3 regions of the Telluria sp. GW821-FHT07G12 genome follow, and region 1 is predicted to be linked to each of the others. Evidence: predicted binding sites of a transcription regulator. Region 1 holds the regulator's gene; each other region holds the start of a gene.
The links. Region 1 encodes sigma-54, which starts transcription at its own class of promoters, with help from an activator protein. Its sites were predicted from a motif close to TGGCANGNAANCTGCTTT; they were not measured.

Region 1 (6,976 bases):
ACACCCCGCCGGACATCCTCGCCATTTGCGACGAGCAGAACATTCCGCTGTTCTCGACCCCGCTGCCGGCGGCCCAGGTCATCGACTTCCTGCGGGTCTATTTATCGAAGAAACTGGCGCAACGCGTCATCATGCACGGCGTGTTCATGGACGTGCTGGGCGTGGGCGTCCTGATCACCGGCGACTCCGGCCTCGGCAAGAGCGAGCTGGGCCTGGAACTGATTTCGCGTTCGCACGGCCTGGTGGCCGACGACGCCGTGGAGTTCTCGCGTATCGCCCCGAACATGATCGAGGGCCGCTGCCCGCCGCTGCTGCAGAACCTGCTCGAAGTACGCGGCCTGGGCCTGCTGGACATTAAGGCGATCTTCGGCGAGACCGCGGTGCGCCGCAAGATGCGGCTGAAGCTGATTGTCCACCTGGTCAAGCGCGGCGCGCTGGACGAGGAAGTCGAGCGCCTGCCCTTCCACTTCCCGACCGAAGACGTGCTCGGTCTGCCGATCCGCAAGGTCGTGATCCCCGTCGCTGCCGGCCGCAACATCGCGGTGCTGCTGGAAGCCGCGGTACGCAATACCATCCTGCAGCTGCGCGGCATCGACACGCTGCAGGAGTTCATGGAACGCCAGCGCCAGGCGATGAGCGGCGACTAAGCTGCGGCTAAGCTGTGACTAAGCGGTTGGACCAATAGCGACAAACAAAGTACTGATGCGGTATCATCAAGGCATGCGCATCGTACTCATCACCGGTATCTCGGGCTCCGGTAAATCGGTTGCCCTCAATGTCCTCGAAGACGCAGGTTACTACTGCGTCGACAACCTGCCCCCCGCCCTGCTGCCTTCGCTGGTCGACACGATCAATGGCGCCGACAGCAAGTGCGTTGCCGTCGCGGTGGACGCCCGCAGCGCCGAATCGCTGGCGGAACTGCCGGTGATGGTCCGCGCACTGCGCGAACAAGGACACGACGTCAAGGTGATGTACCTGACCGCCAGCACCCACTCGCTGGTGGCGCGCTTTTCCGAAACCCGCCGCAGCCACCCGCTGTCGCACGAGCTGCGCCCGGGCGAAAACCCGGCCTCGCGCCGTACGCTGATCGAATGCATTTCGGAAGAGCGCGAGCGCCTGGGCTCGATCGAGAAGCTGGGCCACGTGATCGACACCTCGGAAATGTCGGCCAACAAGCTGCGCGCCTGGGTCAAGGAACTGGCCGAAGTCGAATACGCGAAGCTGACCCTGTACTTCGAATCCTTTGCCTTCAAACGCGGGGTGCCGCTGGACGCCGACTTCGTGTTCGACGTGCGCGCCGTGCCGAACCCCTACTACGACCTGACGCTGCGCCCGCTCACCGGCAAGGACGCGCCCGTTATCGCCTTCCTCGACGCCCAGCCGCAGGCAACCGAGATGCTGGCCGACATCCGCGCCTTCGTCGCCAAGTGGCTGCCCTCCTTCAAGACCGACAACCGCAGCTACCTGACGGTGGCGGTCGGCTGTACGGGCGGCCAGCACCGCTCGGTGTACATGGCCGAGCGGCTGGGGGCGTATTTTGGCGATACCGAACGGGTCGTCGTCCGGCATCGCGAGCAGCACTGAGCCGGCCTACACCAGCCCGGTCGCGTAAAACACCCCAATCACAAAGAACACCGCCAGGGTCTTGATGATCGTGATCGCAAAGATCTCGCGATAGGACTCGCGGTGCGTCAGCCCGGTCACCGCCAGCAAGGTGATCACGGCGCCGTTGTGCGGCAAGGTGTCCATGCCGCCGCTGGCCATCGCGACCACGCGGTGCAGGACTTCCATCGGAATGTGGGCCGCCTCGGCGCCCTTGATGAACAGGTCGGACATGGCCGCCAGCGCGATGCTCATGCCGCCCGAGGCCGAGCCGGTGATGCCGGCCAGCGAGCTCACCGACACCGCGGCGTTCACCAGCGGATTCGGAATCCCCTTCAGCGCATCGCTGACGACGATGAAGCCCGGCAGCGCGGCGATCACGCCGCCGAAGCCGTATTCGGACGCGGTGTTCATGGCCGCCAGCAGCGCGCCGCCGACCGCTTCCTTGGAACCCGCGGCAAAGCGCTGGCTGACGCGGCGGAAGGCGGTCGCCAGCACCAGCAGGATGCCGAGCAGCAGCGCGGCTTCGACCGACCAGATCGCCAGCACGGTTTTCACGGTTGCCGTCACCGGCGCGTGCACGCCGGGCAGGACCTCGGGCGGCACGGTATAGGCATCGGTGCCGTACCAGACCGGAATCATCCGGGTGAACATGAAGTTGGCGACGCCCACCAGGACCAGCGGCAGCACAGCGACGATCGGATTCGGCAGTACTTGCGTGTCCGCGGTCTCGAGCGCTTCGGTGTGGCTACCGTAGCCCTCGCCCTTGGCCATCGCGGCGCGGCGGCGCCATTCCAGATAGGCCAGGCCGACCACGATGATGAACAGCGAGCCGATGGTGCCGAGCACCGGCGCCGCCCAGCCCGTGGTCTTGAAGAAGGTGGTCGGGATGATGTTCTGGATTTGCGGGGTGCCCGGCAGCGAATCCATCGTGAACGAGAAGGCGCCCAGCGCGATCGCGCCCGGCATCAGGCGCTTCGGGATATTGCTTTGCCGGTAGAGCTCGGCCGCAAACGGGTACACGGCGAACACCACCACGAACAGGGACACGCCGCCATAGGTCAGCAGCGCGCACACGGCGACGATCACGGCGTTTGCGCGCGAGCGGCCGATGTAGCGGATCGCGGCCTGCACGATGGCTTTCGAGAAGCCGGACATCTCGATGACCTTGCCGAACACGGCGCCGAGCATGAAGACGGGGAAGTAGAGCTTGACGAAGCCGACCATCTTTTCCATGAATATCCCGGAAAAGACCGGGGCCACGGCGGAGGGGTCGGTGAACAGGACCGCGCCGAGGGCGGCGATCGGTGCGAACAGGATGACGCTGTAGCCGCGATAGGCGGCCACCATCAGGAAGGCCAGTGCGGCCAGTACGATCAGAAACGACAAAACGGACTCCTCTATTGTTGTGCTTTATCAGGCAATGCGGGTATTTCATCGCCTGATGAAATCATCGCATAAAACACCGTGATTATGTTGCAATGCATTACAGCAAACAGAGGAGCCTGGACGACGCTTCAGTCCAGATGACGCAGCGGATGCGCGTAGGCCGGCCACACCGGCTCGAAGAAGCGCGCCACCATCTCCGGGCTCACCTGCTCCAATGCCGGCGGATTCCAGGCCGGCGCATTGTCCTTGTCGATCACCAGCGCGCGCACGCCTTCCAGCACTTCGCCGTGCTCGAAGTTGCGGCGCACCAGCGAGCGTTCCATGCGCAGGCAGTCGGCCACGTCCATGGCGGCGCCGCGCACCAGCATCTCGCGCGTCACGCACATCATCAGGGGCGAGCGCTGGCGCATTGCGCTTAAAACCTTCTGTGCGAAGGGGCTGTCGTCGCCTTCGAGCGAGGACATCACCGCCTGCACGGACGCTGCGCCGAAGTGCTTGTCGATGAGCGCGCGCTGCGCTTGCAGTTCGCTGGCGCCGGCCTGCTGCGCGAACGGCGCCGCAAAGGCACGGATCGCCTCCGCCAGTTGCGCGCCCGGCGTGGCCGCGATCAGCGCGTTCAAGGCCGCCAGTTCGGCAGCCGGCACGAACACGTCCGCCAGGCCGACGTACAGCGCATCGGCGGCGCCGATGGTCAGTCCGGTCAGGCCCAGGTACATGCCGAGCGCGCCCGGCGCATGCGACAGGAAGTGGCTGCCGCCGACGTCCGGGAACAGGCCGATGTTCACTTCGGGCATCGCCATCTTGGTGCGTTCGGTCACGATGCGCAGGCCCGTGTCCGGGCCGCCCTGGGCGATGCCCATGCCGCCGCCCATCACCACGCCATCCATCAGAGAAATATACGGCTTCGGATAAAAATGGATCAGGTGGTTGAGCGCGTATTCTTCGGTAAAGAAGTCTTCCAGCAGAGCACTGCCGCCAGTCGGGTTCGCATGTCCGGCCTGGTGGAAGAAACGGATGTCGCCGCCTGCGCACAGGGCTTTCTCGCTGGTGCTGGTGATGACGACGGCGTCGACGCCAGCGTCCTCGCGCCAGGCCAGCAAGGCCTCCGTCATTGCGCGCACCATTTCCAGCGACAGCGAGTTCAGGGCCTTGGGACGATCCAGGGTAATGATGCCGGTGCCATTGGCCACACGGGTCTGCACGTATTCGCTCATGTTCTTTTATTTATGAATGGGAAAACGGCATTGTAGCGGCCTACCAAACGAAAAGGGCGCCTGATGCGCCCTTCGTCTTGCTTATGCTGCGCCAGCGGAATGATCACGCTGCAGCGGCAGCTTCTCCTCCTTCAATGTCCTCGTTGGCCATGCGTTTTAGTGCTGTGTGACTGTGGTCCTGCAGCATCTGCTTGTACTTCTGAACCTGCCTGTCCAGGCGGTCCATCAGCATGTCGATCGCAGCGTAGAGGTCGTGCGCAGCGCTGGCGACGTGAACGATCTTCCCAGCAACACGCAGGTTGATCTCGGCCTTCTGGCGTTTTTCTTTCTCGGTGAGATTGTCAATGCAGAGGATGACGTGGGAGTCGATCACTTGATCGAAATGGCGGGTGATGCGTTCGAGCTTGTTCTGTACGTATTCACGGATTGCTGGGGTTACATCGAGATGATGTCCGCTGATAGTGAGATTCATACACACTCCTTTGAAGATGCGCTGTCAGGTTATCAGTATCTGGGTGCCCTGCAGCTTATTACAAGGATTTGCGGAGGCTGACGGGCGGGATCTTCAGCGCCTCACGGTATTTCGCGACCGTGCGGCGTGCGATAACCATTCCCTGTTCCCCTAGCATCTCCGCGATCTTGCTGTCGGATAAAGGGTTCTTGGGGTCTTCTGCTCCTGTGAGTTGTACGATGAGAGCGCGTATCGCGGTCGAGGATGCTTCACCACCTGCCTCGGTCGCAACGTGACTCCCGAAAAAGTACTTCAACTCAAACATGCCGTGCGGCGTCAGCATATATTTCTGAGTTGTGACGCGAGAAATTGTGCTCTCGTGTAGACCTAGTGTATCAGCTATCTCACGTAAAACAAGGGGCCGCATGGCAACCGCGCCATGGGAAAAAAAGTTCCGCTGGCGCTCGACGATTGCTTGCGCGACACGCAGGATCGTGTCGAAGCGCTGGCGCATGTTTTTGATCAGCCACTTGGCTTCCTGCAACTGCGCATTCAGCTGCGATTCCGATTTCCCCTGCTTCAGCAAGGCGGCGTAGATGCTGTTCACGCGCAGGCGCGGCATCACTTCCGGATTCAGCTGCACGCTCCAGCCATCCTTCGCGCGGCGCACGATCACGTCCGGCACCACGAAGTCGGAGACGTCGGATGCGAAGGCCGCGCCCGGATGCGGATTGCACTGGCGGATCACGGCCTGGGCTTCGCGCAGGTCTTCGTCGTCGCAGTCGAGGGCCTTCTTGAGCTTGTTGAATTCGCGCTGCGCGAACCAGGTCAGGTAGCGCTCCACGATGACCAGCGCCATGCGCCGCGTCACCATCGCCACGCCGGGCATGCGGCGGATCTGCAAGGCCAGGCATTCGGCGGCGCTGCGTGCGCCCACGCCCGGCGGGTCCATGCTCTGCACCATCGACAGCGCGGTGCGCAGTTCCTCGAATTCGATCTCGAGTTCGGTCGGCATGCGCGCGTGGATGTCGTCCAGCGATTCTTCCAGGTAGCCGTTGTCGTCGAGGGAGTCGACCACGATCTCGACCAGCGCGCAGTCGCGCGGCGAGATGCAGGTCAGGCGCACCTGTTCCATCAGGTGTTCGCGCAGCGAGATGGGGCTGGCTTCCAGCTGCGGGCGGCCGTCCTCTTCCTCGCCGCCGCTGCCCGAGCGGCCCGATTCGCCCCACTCCATCTCGTGCTCGGCGCCGCCGGCCTCGCCGCTGTCGCCGCCTTCCGACTCGCCGCCGCCGCTGCCATTGCCTTCCTCGCCCTGCCCGGATGCGGGAGGCGAATCGGGCGTGGTGGAAGTCGACGCACCGTTGTTGATCGCACCGTCCGCCAACAGGCGCACCGAGCGATCGAGCGGATCGTCGAGGCGCTCGAGCAGCGGATTCTCACCCAGGACCTGTTCGATCTCCTGGTGGAGTTCGAGCGTGGACAGCTGCAGCAGGCGGATCGACTGCTGGAGTTGCGGCGTCAGCGCAAGATGCTGTGAGGTCTTGAGTTGGAGCGTCTGTTTCATGACTACATCCTGAAGTGTTCACCCAGGTAGACGCGGCGGACGGACTCGTTGGCGATGATGTCGTCGGGACGGCCCGAGGCCAGCACGGCGCCCTGGTTGATGATGTAGGCACGGTCGCAGATGCCGAGCGTCTCGCGCACGTTGTGGTCGGTGATCAGGACGCCGATGCCGCGCTCTTTCAGGAAGCGCACGATACGTTGGATCTCGATCACGGCAATTGGATCCACGCCGGCGAAGGGTTCGTCCAGCAGCACGAAGCGCGGATCGGTGGCCAGCGCGCGCGCGATCTCCACGCGACGCCGCTCGCCGCCCGACAGCGACATCGCCGGGTTCTCGCGCAGCTTCTCGATCTGCAGCTCGGCCAGCAGCTCGTCCAGGCGTTCCTGGATGCGCGCCTTGCTCAGCGGCTTGCCGTTCTCGCGCTGCAGTTCCAGCACGGCGCGGATGTTCTCTTCCACCGTCAGCTTGCGGAAGACCGAGGCTTCCTGCGGCAGGTAGGACAGGCCGAGCATGGCGCGGCGGTGGATCGGCAGGCTCGTGATGTCGGTGCCGTTGATGACGATGGCGCCGGCTTCGGCCGGCACCAGGCCCACGATCATGTAGAACGAGGTGGTCTTGCCGGCGCCGTTCGGGCCGAGCAGTCCCACCACCTCGCCGCAGGCGACCTCCAGCGAGACGTCGCGCACCACCAGGCGCTTGCCGTAGCTTTTCTGCAGTCCCTTGGCGACCAGGGTGCTGCCACCGCATGCGATGTCG
Region 2 (6,976 bases), on a different contig from region 1:
ATTCCGCCGGTGTCTTTTGATGCGACCGTGCCGGTGCAGAAGCTGCTGTCGGCCATCTACCGCGTCGACCAGCGCTTCGCCGCCGGCCACGTGATCGACGTGCTGCGGGGCGTGCAGACCGAGCGCATCACGCAGTGGCACCACGACAAACTGACGGTATATGGCGTCGGCGCCGACCGCAGCGAGCATGAATGGCGCGCCATCGTGCGCCAGGTCATCGCCTTGGGCCTGATCACCGTCGACCACGACGCCTTCAGCTCCCTCAAGCTGACGGAAAGCGCGCGGCCGGTGCTGAAGGGCGAGCGCAAGGTCGAGCTGCGCCAGTACCAGAAGCCGGTCAAGCAGAAGCGCCAGGCCGGTCCGACCAAGGGCTATGTCGAGATGGACCTGTCGCCGGCCGAGCAGAAGATCTTCGAGAAGCTGCGCTGGTGGCGCCTGGAGACGGCAAAGGCGCACAGCGTGGCCGCCTTCATCATCTTCGGCGACGCCACCCTGCGCGAGATCGCCAAGGTCAAGCCGACCTCATTGGACGAGCTGCGCGTGGTGTCGGGCGTGGGGGCGAAGAAGCTGACCTCCTACGGCGACGAGATCGTGGCCATGATTACGGAAATGGTTTGATTCGGTAGGGTGGGCACCCCGTGCCCACGTGTTACGTTTGAATGATGCCGGCATTTACGTGGGCACGGGGTGCCCACCCTACATCCGGCATCATTCGCGAAACAGGTGCACGAAGGTCCGGCTCACCGCCAGCTTCTCGTCACTCCCCTTCACCAGCACCTGCATCCGTTCAGCATCGATCCGCTCCGCCGCAGCAATCGCGTTGGCGTTCACCACGGTGGCGCGGTGGATCTGCCAGAAGCGGTCCGGATCCAGCGTGCTCAATAAGTCCTTCAGCGGCGTGCGCACCAGCGCTTCGTAATCGCGCAGCACGATGCGCGTGTAGCGCGTGTCGGACTGGAAGAACAGCACTTCATCGACGTCGATCACGCGCACCTGGCGCCCGACGCTGGCCTTGATCCATTTGGTGCGTTCCTGGCGCACGCCCGGCAGCGCGGTTTTCAAATTGCGCAGCAGCGTTTCAAACGCGGCGCCGTCCGCGGGCGGCTGCGCCAGCTTGGCCTTCAGACGCGCCACCGCCCGCTCCAGGCGATCCGTCTGCACCGGTTTGAGCAGGTAGTCGACCGCGCCGGCGTCGAAGGCGTCCACCGCATACTGGTCGTAGGCGGTAACGAAGACCACGTGCGCCATCGTGCCGATGCGTTCGGCTACTTCGAGGCCGGACAGGCCTGGCATGCGGATGTCGAGAAAGGCGACGTCCGGCTCGTGCTCCAGGAAACCGTCCCAGGCATCGTTGCCGTTTTCCGCCACCGTGACGACGCGCGCTTCCGGCCAGGACTGCGCCAGCATTTCCAGCAGGCGCTCGCGCATCAGGGGTTCGTCTTCGGCGACCAGAATGCTTGGATTCATCGTCATTGTGCGTAGGGGATGGTGACGTCGGCGATCAGGCCCGGCTCGCCGTCGCGCAGGTTCAGGCCGGCCGCCTCGCCGTAGGCCAGGCGCAGGCGGTGGCGCACATTGTCCAGTCCCGTGCCGCCGCCGTCGTCCGGCTCGGGCAGCGTACTCATGCCCACGCCGCCATCCTGCACGCGGATGCGAACCGCGCCATCGGCCGCCTCGGCCGACACCGTGACCTCACCGCCGCGCAGGGCCGGCTCGATGCCGTGCTTGATCGCGTTCTCGACCAGGGTCAGCAGGATCATGGTGGGCAGCTGCACCTGTTCCAGTGCGCGCGGCAGCTGCAGGCTGAAACGCAGGCGCTCGCCCAGCCGCACCTGCATCACCTTCAGGTAGGACTCGACCAGGCCGAATTCGGCGGCCAGGGAGACCTGCTCGCTGCGCATATCGCGCATGCTGGAGCGCAGGAAGTCGATCAGGTTGCCGGTCAGTTCCGCGGCGCGCGGCGCACCGTGCTGGGCCAGCTGCTGCACGGCGCCCAGGGTGTTGAACAGGAAGTGGGGCTCGATCTGGGCGCGCAGCAGGCGCAGCTGGGATTCGGCTAGTTCGCGCGCCAGGCGCGCCTGCTCGGCTTCGCGCTGCAGGCCGGCGTTGATGGCTTCGGCCTGGCGGTTGCGCAGCATGCTGATCGCCAGCAGCGGCACCAGCATGGCCAGCCCGGCGCCAGCGATCAGCGCCAATGAATGCGGTAATTTGCCGATGACGTCTGCCAGCGGCTTGGGCTTGGTCCACATGGCCGTGCCTATCCCGAGAACAGCGCCAAAGACGGCAAAGCCGAGCACCGTCAGCAGCATCATCCATTTTTCCCGAACGATGCGATGGTAGTCGAACCATGCGCTGATCACGGCGGCTGTAACGGAAAAACCGAGCATGTTGGCGCCGAGGATGGCAACCATCCAGCTGTCCATTCCCAGACCGAAGTACAGCGGAACGGCGCACAGGCTGAAGGCCAGCGCCAGTCCGGCAAGCGCGCAGTAGAGGCGGCGGCCGCGGTAGGTCAGCGAGAATTCGCGCAACTGCTTGCGCTGGAGCGGCGGCATCTCGGCCAGCTTGTGCGCAAAGCGACGCCGCCAGCCTGCCGGCGCCTGGGCCGCCAGCTCCGGCTGCGCGAGCACGGCCAGCTGCTCCTCTTCCAGTTCATCGTACCAATTCGTCAATTTGCGCCACATGCTGCCCTCCCGTAATCGTTAATATATAGCAACGATTACAGTCTAGGCAGATCAGTCGGCGGCGGACAGCGAAACGGGATGAAGCACGAATCCGGGTGAACGAACGACGAGAGGCGTAGAGCGCAGGCGCTCTACTTTTTGGTGAACACCAGGTCCCACACGCCATGGCCCAGCTTCAGACCGCGGTTCTCGAACTTGGTCAGCGGGCGGTAGGACGGCTTGTCGGCATAGGCTTCGGCCGTGTTTTGCAGAGCCGGCTCGGCGCCCAGCACTTCCAGCATCTGCACCGCGTAGTCTTCCCAGTCGGTGGCGCAGTGGATGTAGCCGCCCGGCACCAGCTTCTGGCACAGCAGCTTGACGAAAGGCGGCTGGATCAGGCGGCGCTTGTTGTGGCGCGCCTTGTGCCACGGGTCCGGGAAGAAGATGTGGACGCCGGCCAGCGAGCCGTCGGCGATCATGTTGTTCAGCACCTCGACCGCGTCATGCTGGATCAGGCGCAGGTTCTCGATGCCCTGCTCGCCGATCTGCTTGAGCAGGCTGCCCACGCCCGGGGTGTGCACTTCGACGCCGACGAAATCCGTGTCCGGCATCGCCTTGGCGATGTGGGCGGTGGTGTCGCCCATGCCGAAGCCGATTTCCAGCACCAGCGGCGCGCTGCGGCCAAAGGGCGCGTGGAAGTCGAACATCTCCTTGCGGTACTCGATCATGAATTTCGGCCCGAATTCCTCGAGCGCGCGCGCCTGCCCCGTCGACAGCCGTCCCGCACGGGTGACGAAGCTGCGGATGCGGTGCTCGGTCGGGTCGTAGAGCATCGGACGGCCTTGGCTGTTGGTGGGCGTATCGGAAGACATGATCGGTGTGGGCAAAGAGAAAGGGCGACATTATAGCAGCGCCTGTCGGCAGACTTTACAGTGAGGCCCCGGCCGAAAATCCAAGTGTTTGTTTTTTCTGACATTTTCCTTGAAGGCATAGAAATTGCTTCCTTGCAAATAAAGTATGCATTTTCAATACAAGGGAAATCACCATGAAAAAAATGAATCTGCGCGCCCTCGCGCTGGCTGCATGCCTGAGCGCGTTTGCCCTGCCGGCGTCGGCGGAATGGATCAATGTCTACCAGTCGACCGAAGCGGCCAAGGGACCGATCGGCCAGACCTGGACCGGCTCCTGGGCCGATGGCTGGAACATCGCCGAAGCACCCAGCGATGTCTCGATCATGGGCGCGACCCTGTCTTACCGCTACCTGGCCGCCGGCGGCTGGGCCGGTACGCCAACCCAGACCTATGTCTTCACCACGACAGCTGTCCGTGACGAAGTCCTGAACCTGGGGATCGACCTCAGCTCGAACGCCCTGTGGACCGGCTCGGCCACCGAAATGTACGTCTGGCAGGGTGACACCAGCAACAAGGTATTGCTGGCCACCGCGACCGGCGACGCCATCGAACACCAGCAGATCACCCTGACGCTGGGCAAAGGCTCGCAATGGGGCTTCATGGCCGTCAGCGGCAGCGTTGGCGATGACCTGCATTACTCGGGCGACCTGTACGGCTCCTTCACCATCACCGACCCGGCCACGCCGGTCGACAACGGCAACGACGTGCCGGAACCGGCCTCGCTGGCCCTGCTGGGCCTGGGCATGCTGGGCATCGCCGGCGCGCGCCGCAAGAAGGCGTAAAAACCCTGCCCCAGGCGGGAACGGGACGAGGCCGCACGCGGTTCTCATACATAATGGCGCTTCGCCGAATGAAAAGAGAACCGTAATGCAGCCCACGTCCCACCCGATTGCGACGGAAGACAACGTCGCCACCTTCCAGCTGACTTCCTACCGCTTCGGCACGCCCGGCGCAGGAAAAAAAGTCTACATCCAGGCCTCGCTGCACGCCGACGAAGTGCCGGCCATGCTGGTTGCCCACGTGCTGCGGCGCGAGCTGGAGCGCCTGGAAGCCGAGGGCCGGATCAAGGGCGAGATCGTGCTGGTGCCGGCCGCGAATCCGATCGGGCTGTCGCAGGTGGTGCACGGGGCGCCGTTCGGCCGTTACGACCTGTCTACCGGCCTGAATTTCAATCGCTTCTACAAGCACGTCGCCGCCGAGCTGAAGGCATCGCTGAAGGATAAGCTGGGCGCGGACGCCCAGGCCAACGTGGCCCTGGTGCGCGAGCATGCGCGCCGCTCCATCGCCAGCTGGAACACGGACAGCCCGACCCAGGACCTCAAGAAGACCCTGCTGGGCATGGCGATCGACGCCGACATCATGCTCGACCTCCACTGCGATAACGAAGCCGTGCTGCACCTGTACTGCGGCACCCCGCTGGCCGAGCAGGTCAAGCCGCTGGCGGCGCTGATGGGCGCGCACGCGACCCTGCTGGCGCGCGAGTCCGGCGGCGAACCCTTCGACGAAGCCTGCAGCCGCCTGTGGTGGGAGCTGGCCGACCACTTCGGGCCGGCGCTGCCGATCCCGATGGCCTGCATCGCCGTGACCGTCGAGCTGCGCGGCGAGATGGACGTGCGCTACGACCTGGCCGAGAAGGATGCGCAGGGCCTGCTGCAGTACCTGGCGCACCAGGGCGTGCTGGACATCGAACGCACGCCGCTGCCGGACCTGATTGCCGAGCCGACCCCGCTGGAAGGCGTGGAGCCGCTGGCGGCGCCGCACTCGGGGGTGCTGGTCTTCCTCAAGCGCCTGGGCGAGCGGGTGCAGGAGAACGAGGCGGTGGCGGACATCGTCAATCCGGTGAGCGGCAAGGTGACGACCTTGCGGGCGACGCGGCCCGGGATTCTGTTTGCGAGTACCGCGCACCGGCATCTGCTGCGCGGGATGCACGTCTGTAAGATCGCGGGCGGGGAGCCCTTCCGCACCGGCAGCCTGCTGGGCTCCTGAAACCTAGGCGGCGAGGCGCTCGTCGAACAGGTAGCGCCGCGCCAGCAGCGCGGCCATCGCCTCGGCCGGCATCGGCCGCGCCACCAGGTAGCCCTGCACCTCGTTGCAGCCCAGCGTGCGCAGGATCGCCAGCTGGTCCTCGTTCTCGACGCCTTCGGCCACCACTTCCATGCCCAGCGCGTGCGCCATCGAGACGATCGCCTGGAAGAACACGGTGCCCTCCTTCGAGCGTCCCAGTTCCGCGGTGAAGGAGCGGTCGACCTTCAGCACGTCCATCTTCATGCGCTGCAGCTGCGACAGCGACGAATACCCGGTGCCGAAATCGTCGACGTGCAGCTTGACGCCCAGCGCGCGGATCGCCGCCAGCTCGGCCAGGATCTCTTCCTGGTCACCCATCATCGCCGATTCCGTGATCTCGACCTCGAGCAGGCGCGCCGGCACCGCGTGGCGGGCTAAAGCCTCGGCCAGCTCGCGCCGCACGCCGCCGCGCAGGAACTGCTTGGGCGAGACGTTGATGGACACCGGCGCCGCCGGCAGCCCCTGCGCGGACCAGGCGGCCAGCTGGGCGCAGGCGCGGTCGATGACGATGGCGCCGATCGGCACGATCAGGCCGCTCGATTCGGCCAGCGGAATGAACTCGTCGGGGCGGATCATGCCCAGCTGCGGATGCTCCCAGCGCAGCAGCGCCTCCATGCTCAGCAGCTCGCCGCTGCGGGTGTCCACCCGCGGCTGGTAGTGCAGCACGAACTGGCGCTTGTCGATCGCTTCCAGCAGGCGCTGGCGCAGCTGGGCGCGGGTCTTCAGGGTCGTGGATTGGGCCGGGTCGAAGAAGCGATACTGGCCCTTGCCTTCGTTCTTCCCGGCGTACATGGCGATGTCGCTGTGGCGGATCAGCGTGGCGGCGTCATTGCCGTCGCGCGGGAACACGCTGATGCCGACCGAGGCGCCGATCGCGTGCTGCTCCTGGTCGATCTGGAAGGGTTTGCTGAAGGCCTGGATGATGCGCTGCGCCACCATGCCGACCTGCTCGTCGGTGTCGAAGGGCCTGAGCAGGACGATGAATTCGTCGCCGCCGAAGCGCGCCACGCGGTCGCTCGGACGCAGCTGCGACAGCAGGCGGGTGGCGGCGGCCTTCAGCAGGCGGTCGCCGACCGCGTGGCCGTGCGAGTCGTTGACCTGCTTGAATTCGTCGAGGTCGATGAACAGCAGGGCCATGCCCTGGCCGTTCGCTTCCGCATGCGCCAGTGCGGAGGGCACGAAATTCAGGAACCAGTGGCGGTTCGGCAGGCCGGTCAGGCTGTCCTCGTTGGCCAGACGCGCCAGCTGCACTTCGTGTTCCTTGCGCTCGCTGATGTCCTGCAGGGTCACGGCCAGGCCATCGCCGACCCGCACCAGGCGCCGGTGGCCCCAGCGGAT
Region 3 (6,976 bases), on a different contig from region 1:
TAGGCCGCGATCAGGACCCCGGCCAGCATCGGCCACTCAAATTCTTGCATCTTGGCTTTCATGTTGGGGGTGCTGCAGGACCGTGGCGAGCACCTGCCCGGCGGCGCGCAGGCGTCCGAGCTCCCTGGTTCGCATGCGCATGGCCTTGAGCCTGGCCGGGCAGGCCAGCAGCCAGCGCACGCGGTATTCCAGGGTCGGCAGGTCGCTGGCCTTCAGCGCCGCGCCCTGCTCGAGCAGATAGTTGGCATTGCATTCTTCCTGCCCAGGAATCGGCGAATTCACGATCATGGGCAGGCCCATCGCCAGGCACTCGGCCGTGGTCGAACCGCCCGGCTTGGTGATCACCAGGTCGGCGCAGGCCATCAGGCGCTCGACCTGGCCGGTATAGCCCTGCGGCGCCAGCCGGCCCGGATAGGCCTTGGCCAGTTCGCGCAGCGCGGCCAGCTGCGCCGCGTTCCTGCCGGCCAGGACGATCAGCTGCAGCCTGTCGTCCGTCTCAAGCAGGTGGCGGGCGACGCCGCTCAGGTCTCCCAGCCCGGCGCCGCCGCCCATCAGCAGCACCGTCGTCAGCCACGGATCGAGCCCGAGCGCGTGCGCGCATTCGACCCGCCCCGGACGCGCGGCAAAACCCGGCATGACCGGAATGCCGCTGACGTGGATGCGGCCTGCCGCCACGCCCAGACGGCGCAGCTGGAAAGCCACTTCCTCGCTGGCGGCGAAGTAGCCCGTGACGTGCGGATGCACCCACATGCGGTGCACATCGAAATCCGTGACCTGGACCCAGACCTGGCTGCGCAAACGGCCGGCGCCGACTTCGTGCGACAGGATCTCGGCCGGCAGGAAGTGGGTGCAGACGACGATGTCGGGATCGCGCCTGCGCACTTCCGCGATCAGGGCGCGGCTGTCGTGGCGCTCGATGCGGCGCCGCAGGCGGTCCATCCAGCGCTCCGGCCCGGGGCGGTTGGTCCAGCGGTAGACCAGGCTCCAGAGCGCCGGCATGCGCTTTACCAGGAACAGATACAGGTCCGTATACACCCTGCGCAGGCGCTTCGATGCGAAGGCGGTGGCGTCCAGGTGCGCGATATCGATGTCCGCACCGGCATCCGCGGCGCAGGCCTGGATGGCCTCGGCCACGCGGGTATGCCCGGCCCCGGCGGGCACGCTGAGCAGGAGGATGGTCTTGCCGGCCATGGGCGCGCCTGAGCCGGTATCCCTCACGATGCACCCGTCCCGTGAACGGCGGGCAGGCGCGGCACGGCTTGATACGGCGATATCGGCAGCATGAGAGACCCCGGTCTGTGTGTGCCGCTAATGTAGACCGGGATCGTGACAGGATCGTGACGCGCGCTAGCCGTTGTGATCGTGCTCGCCGGCCGCGTGGCCGAGGCCCATGCCGAGACCCATGCCCATGCCGCCGCCGGCATCGGCGCCGCCGCCTCCGCCACCGCCACCTTTACCGCCACCACCACCACCTTCTCCGCGGCCGCGCGCGCCGCCGCTGCCCTGGGTGCGGGTCGGTCCCTGCAACGGAATCGCGACATCCTTCGGCATCGGCCCCAGGTCCAGCGCTTCGCGGATGAAGTCGCGCAGCGCGACCACCAGCTCCGCCGTGTGAATCGGGCGCCCGGCCGCCATGTCGGTGGCCGCCTGCCCCGCCAGCCGGCAGTGTTCCTCGGTGCCGAGCAGGAGGATGTCGGCCAGCGCCGCTTCGACGGCGTCGCGGATGCGCCGTGCGCGGTCGGAATTGACGCGTGCGTCCGGCTGCGCCGCAGGTAGAGTGTCGCCGGCCACCGGCGCGGCCGTGCGCAGCTCGCGCAGATGGGTTGGATCGACCGTCAGCTCGCCGGTGAAGGAGCCGCCCAGGGTCTTATAGGCCGCGATCAGGGTCCGCAGGCGCTCGTTGATCTGCCGGTTCATGCGCTCGCGGCGCTGCTGGATGGTCTGCATCATCAGCACGCGGATACCGACACCGAGCAGGGTAACCACGATCAGGCTCATCAGCGTCGTGAACACGCCCTGCCATGAACTGAAATCCATATAGCGCACGGGTACCTCGCACAGCGATGTCGATGTGGCCCAGTCTAGAGAAATCCAGGCCTTGGCAACGTTCGCGGACGTACATCCGGCGATAAATTGCAAAATCGAAACACTCTACAGCGTCGATGGAATTTACACTTTTCCGCCGCTGCTGTCAGGCTCTCCGCCAAGTGCTTGAATCCATACGGCTTATCTGGACTGGCGCGCTTTATGCATAGGGCTGGCTCTGTCTTTACGTAGCTCTTGCGTCCTTCAACCCACCAGGTTCAATGAAAGGAAACGCCATGAACGTCCCCGTTTTAAAGCCGGTAATTGCAGCACTGCTGCTGGCCTCCGCCATCCCGGCCTTCGCCGGCCTGATGCAAGTACCCGGCACCCAGGTCACCGGCACTGGACTCGGGCATGTGAGCACCCTGGCTACCATCCAGGACAATACGGTCCCCAGCGCGCGCCAGGTGCCAGGCCTGGAGTCTGGCTGCGTGACCTACAACGGTTTCCAGAACGGGCATCTCGACACGCCGAGCACTGCCTGCCAGGAGGGCCTGGACGGCGGCGACAACACGGGCTTGAACCAGGTGCAGCTGGCATCCGACATCGACCAGCTGATGCACGCCGGCGATCTGGCCCTGGTCGTCAACGTCAGCGAAGGCCAGCCGGGCGGTACGGCGGTCATGACCAAGCTGTACCTGAGCCTGTACAACCTCGACCTCGGAACGCAAAAGAATTTCCTCTATACCGGCGCGCCGCTGGAGCTGGGCGATTCGGGCGGCGTCGGCCAGTCCGGGGACAACCTGTTCATCATGGATGCGATCCAGGCCGGCCAGGCCAACAGCTTCTGCCCGGACCTGGACCGCTGCGTGATCGGCGGCGGCCTGCAGTTCCAAGAGGGCACGACGCAAGCGACGCCGGAAACCATGTACGTGGCAGCCTATGCGCGCCCGGACACGCCGGTGCCCGAACCGCTCTCGCTGGCCCTGTTCGGCGCCGGCCTGCTGGGCCTGCGCGCCGTGCGCGCCAGGCGCAGCTGATGCTTAGCGCACCACCTGCAGCTTGACCTGCTTGCCCTCGCGGTAGGTGTAGAGCGTCAGCGCGGCGTTGTGCAGGTCGCCGCTGGGGTCGAAGGCGATGTCGCCGGTGACCCCGTGATACTTGATCTTCGCCAGCGCCGGCAGGAACTTGGCCGGGTCGGTGGAATTCGCCTGCTGCATGGCGCTGGCGAACACCATCGTCGCGTCGTAGGCGTAGGGCGCGTAGGTCTGCAGCGGGATCTTGTAGCGCTGGCGGTAGCGTTCGGCGAAGGCGGCGGCCGCCGCTTCTTCCTTTGCGCCGGTCACGCCGCCGGCCACCACGCAGAACACCTTGTCGCTGCCCAGCGCGTCGCCGGCCAGCTGCGGCAGCTTTTCCGAGCACACGCCGTCGCCCGACACCAGCTTCGCCTCGATGCCGAGCGCCTTCATCTGCTTGAGCATGGGGCCGGCCACCGCGTCCATGCCGCCATAGAAGATCACGTCCGGCTTGTGGGCGCGGATCTGGGTCAGGATGGCGTTGAAGTCGGTCGCCTTGTCGGTGGTGAACTGGCGGCTGACCAGCTGGGCGCCGCCGACCGCCTTCACGCCCTTGGTGAATTCGTCGGCCAGGCCCTGGCCGAAGGCGGTGCGGTCGTCGATCACCGCGATCTTCTTCGCCTTCAGGGTCTGGATGGAATACGCGGCCAGGGTCTTGCCGACCAGGCTGTCGCTGGCGACCACGCGGAAGGCCGTCTTGTAGCCCTGGCGGGTGTACAGCGGCGTGGTCGCGGCAGGCGAGATCTGCGGGATGCCGGCGCTGTTGTAGATCTTCGAGGCCGGCACCGTGGTCCCGGAATTCAGGTGGCCGACCACCGCCACCACGCCATTGTCGACCAGCTTCTGCGCCGCCGCCGTGCCCATCTTCGGGTCGGCGCCGTCATCCTCGGCCTGCAGCACGAAGCGCAGCTTGTTGCCGGCTATCGTCAGGCCTTTCGCGTTCAGGTCGTCCACCGCCATCTGCGCGCCGTTCTCGATGTCCTTGCCCTGGTGGGCGCCGGTGCCGGACAGCGGCGAGACGCTGCCGATCTTCACCGTCGTCTGGGCGGACGCCGATGCGGCGGCAAGGGGAAGCAGGGTGGCGACGATGAAAACGCGGCAATGCATGGTGTTCTCCGATGACGATGGTTGTCCGATTGTAATGGCGCTACGCCCATGCACGGCAAATGCAACCGAAAGTCGCAAACGCCCCTTGACTTTAGGCATATGACAACTAGGCTCAGGAAGCGGCCACTTGCGGCATGGGCATCCGCGCTTGCCGTCGGGCGCCGCACACAGGAGACGACCATGAGCACACAAGAAAACAAGCAACTCGTCCTCGAAGGCTACCGGCTGTTCCAGGCCGGTGACATTGCCGGCCTGCTGGCGCGCTTCCGCGACGACGCCGTGTGGGCAAGCCCGGATTCCGAGCTCATACCGTTTGCCGGCCATTTCCACGGCAGGCAGGGGATCGCGCAGTTCTTCGCCAAGCTCGACGCCACCGTCCAGGCCACCAGCTTCGCCGTCAAGGACCTGATCGCGGAAGGCGACAAGGTGGTCGCGATCGGCGAAGGCGCCTGGCACAACCGCCTGACCGGGCGCGAGTACGAAACGCCATGGGTCCATGTGTTCACGCTGAGCGACGGCATGGTCGAGCGGGTCGACTCTTACTACGACACGGCGCCGGCGACGGCCGCGCTGCAAACCCTGCAGACGGGCCAGCCGGACCGCTCCGAGCTGCGACAGTAAACCGCGGACGCGTGGCATCATACGCCCGGCATGCATGAGGAGCGGGCGATGAAGATGCGCAAGAAGGCGGACCTGCCGCAGAAGCTATGCGCCCACTGCGCCCTGCCCTTCAGCTGGCGCAAGAAGTGGGAGCGCGACTGGGACCAGGTCAAGTATTGTTCCGAGCGCTGCCGGCGCGCGGCGAAACCAGCGGGGAAGGCCTAAGCGTTCTTGGCTCTACAATATGGGCACACCATATCGGAGACCATCATGTCCTCACCCCGCACCGTCGCCCTACTAAGCATCCTGTCACTGGCGGTGCCTGCTTCAGCGGCCACCACCATCCTCTTCATCGGCAACAGCTTCACCTACGGCGATCCGGCCGGCGCCGCCCCGCTGGTGCGCGAATACCGTCCCGACACGGTGACGGACCTGAACGGCACCCACCTCGGCGGCGTGCCGGCCCTGTTCAAGGCCTTGACCGTGCAGGCTGGGCTGGACTACGAGGTCAGCCTGGAGACCGCGCCCGGCAAGGGCCTCGACTGGCATTACGAGAACAGGCTGGCCGCCATCGCCAGGCCCTTCGACAAGGTGGTCCTGCAGAGCTACAGCACGCTGGACGCCGCCAGGCCCGGCGATCCGGCCACCCTGGTCAAGTATTCCGGCCTGCTGGCCCAGGCCTTTTACGAGAAGAACCCGAAGGTTGACGTGCGCCTCGCCGCCACCTGGTCGCGCGCCGACCAGACCTATAAACAGGGCGGCGCCTGGTACGGCCAGCCGATTTACAAGATGGCGCTCGACGTGCGCGCCGGCTATGACAAGGCGGACCAGGCATCGGACCTGATTGGCGGCGTGATCCCGATCGGCCAGGCCTGGAACCGCGCCTTCGCCATCGGCCTGGCGGACGATAATCCCTACGACGGCAAAGTGACCGGCATCGACCTGTGGGCGCCGGACGCCTACCACGGCAGCGTGTATGGTTACTACCTCGAGGCGCTGACCATCTTCGCCAATATCACCGGGCGCGATCCGCGCTCGGTGGGTGCCGGCGACCAGGTGGCGAAGGACCTTGGCATCGATGCCCGCACTGCCGTCGCGCTTCAGCAGGTGGCGGCGTCCGTGAAGTAAGCCATGTCGCGCTCGATGGCCGGCGGCAGCTCTTCCTTCAGCAGCTCGATCCAGGCGCGCGTCTTGGCGTCGATGAAGCGGCTCGAAGGCAGCAGCGCGAAGATGCCGATCTCCGGTGAGCGCCAGCCCGGCAGCACCTGGGCCAGCCGGCCGCTGCGCAGGTCATCGACCACGCTGTACGCCGGCAGCAGGGCGATGCCCAGGCCGCGCAGCGCGGCGTCGAGCAGCACCTCGGTGGTATTGCCGATCAGCGGACCTTCCGGGTCCAGGGTCAGGTGTTCCTTGTCGCGGTCGAGCTGCCAGCAGGAGGTGAACGAGGAATTCACCAGGCGCAGGCAGGTATGCCGGGCCAGCTCCTGCGCATGCTGGGGCACGCCGCGCTGCGCAAGATAGCCAGGTGCCGCGCACAGCACCGAGAACATGCGGCCCAGCTTCAGCGCCACCAGGGCGGAATCGGGCAGGTATTGCGCCAGGTAGATGCTGACGTCGATGCCTTCCGCCAGCAGGTCGGGCGGACTTTGCGAAGAGCTGTATTCGACGGTCACGCGCGGGTTGGCCGCGCAATAGGCGCTCACCAGCGGCGTCACGTAGCGGTTGCCGAAGGCGGCCATGCTCATCACCCGCAGGCGGCCGGCCGGTTCGTGCGCGGCGCCGGCGGCCTCCCCTTCCGCCTGGGCCACCATGTCGAGGATGGCCCGGCAATGGCCGGCGTAGCGCTCGCCGGCTTCGGTGGCGGAGATGCACCGGGTACTACGGTGCAGCAGCTTGGTCTGCAGGCGGTTTTCCAGCAGGGTCACCAGGCGCGAAATCTGCGCCTTGGACATACCCAGGTGCTCGGCGGCGGCGGTAAAGCTGCCGCCATCCATCACATGCACGAAGGCGTTCATCGCATGCAGCAGTCCGTAATCGAGATCCTTGCGCATAGGACCGCATCTTACTTAATTATTCCGGTAGAGCGGATTATCGGACACGTAAGCCGTGACAGGATGGCTCAGCAGGCCCTGCGGGGCGATCAGCTGCAGGTCGAACGGAACCACCTG

Region 2: the regulator sigma-54 is predicted to act here: its motif matches at 3,649-3,666, upstream of AC07PE_RS07555 (PEP-CTERM sorting domain-containing protein).
Region 3: the regulator sigma-54 is predicted to act here: its motif matches at 2,237-2,254, upstream of AC07PE_RS25690 (PEP-CTERM sorting domain-containing protein).

What each region holds. Positions count from the first base shown of each region.
Region 1 is NZ_JBWKQA010000008.1:111,724-118,699, reverse strand. It holds gene hprK (HPr(Ser) kinase/phosphatase) at 1-647, shown strand, start outside; gene rapZ (RNase adapter RapZ) at 721-1,584, shown strand; gene AC07PE_RS24200 (GntP family permease) at 1,591-2,991, opposite strand; gene AC07PE_RS24195 (enoyl-CoA hydratase/isomerase family protein) at 3,120-4,205, opposite strand; gene hpf (ribosome hibernation-promoting factor, HPF/YfiA family) at 4,309-4,677, opposite strand; gene AC07PE_RS24185 (RNA polymerase factor sigma-54) at 4,736-6,220, opposite strand; gene lptB (LPS export ABC transporter ATP-binding protein) at 6,223-6,976, opposite strand, start outside.
Region 2 is NZ_JBWKQA010000001.1:1,630,030-1,637,005, forward strand. It holds gene recQ (DNA helicase RecQ) at 1-618, shown strand, start outside; gene AC07PE_RS07540 (LytR/AlgR family response regulator transcription factor) at 709-1,467, opposite strand; gene AC07PE_RS07545 (sensor histidine kinase) at 1,470-2,684, opposite strand; gene trmB (tRNA (guanosine(46)-N7)-methyltransferase TrmB) at 2,816-3,496, opposite strand; gene AC07PE_RS07555 (PEP-CTERM sorting domain-containing protein) at 3,709-4,356, shown strand; gene AC07PE_RS07560 (succinylglutamate desuccinylase/aspartoacylase family protein) at 4,442-5,560, shown strand; gene AC07PE_RS07565 (bifunctional diguanylate cyclase/phosphodiesterase) at 5,564-6,976, opposite strand, start outside.
Region 3 is NZ_JBWKQA010000010.1:26,778-33,753, forward strand. It holds gene AC07PE_RS25675 (hypothetical protein) at 1-50, opposite strand, end outside; gene AC07PE_RS25680 (MGDG synthase family glycosyltransferase) at 37-1,191, opposite strand; gene AC07PE_RS25685 (hypothetical protein) at 1,348-2,037, opposite strand; gene AC07PE_RS25690 (PEP-CTERM sorting domain-containing protein) at 2,322-3,065, shown strand; gene AC07PE_RS25695 (branched-chain amino acid ABC transporter substrate-binding protein) at 3,069-4,208, opposite strand; gene AC07PE_RS25700 (nuclear transport factor 2 family protein) at 4,389-4,829, shown strand; gene AC07PE_RS25705 (DUF2256 domain-containing protein) at 4,878-5,033, shown strand; gene AC07PE_RS25710 (PEP-CTERM sorting domain-containing protein) at 5,079-5,936, shown strand; gene AC07PE_RS25715 (LysR family transcriptional regulator) at 5,909-6,859, opposite strand; gene AC07PE_RS25720 (CzcE family metal-binding protein) at 6,875-6,976, opposite strand, start outside.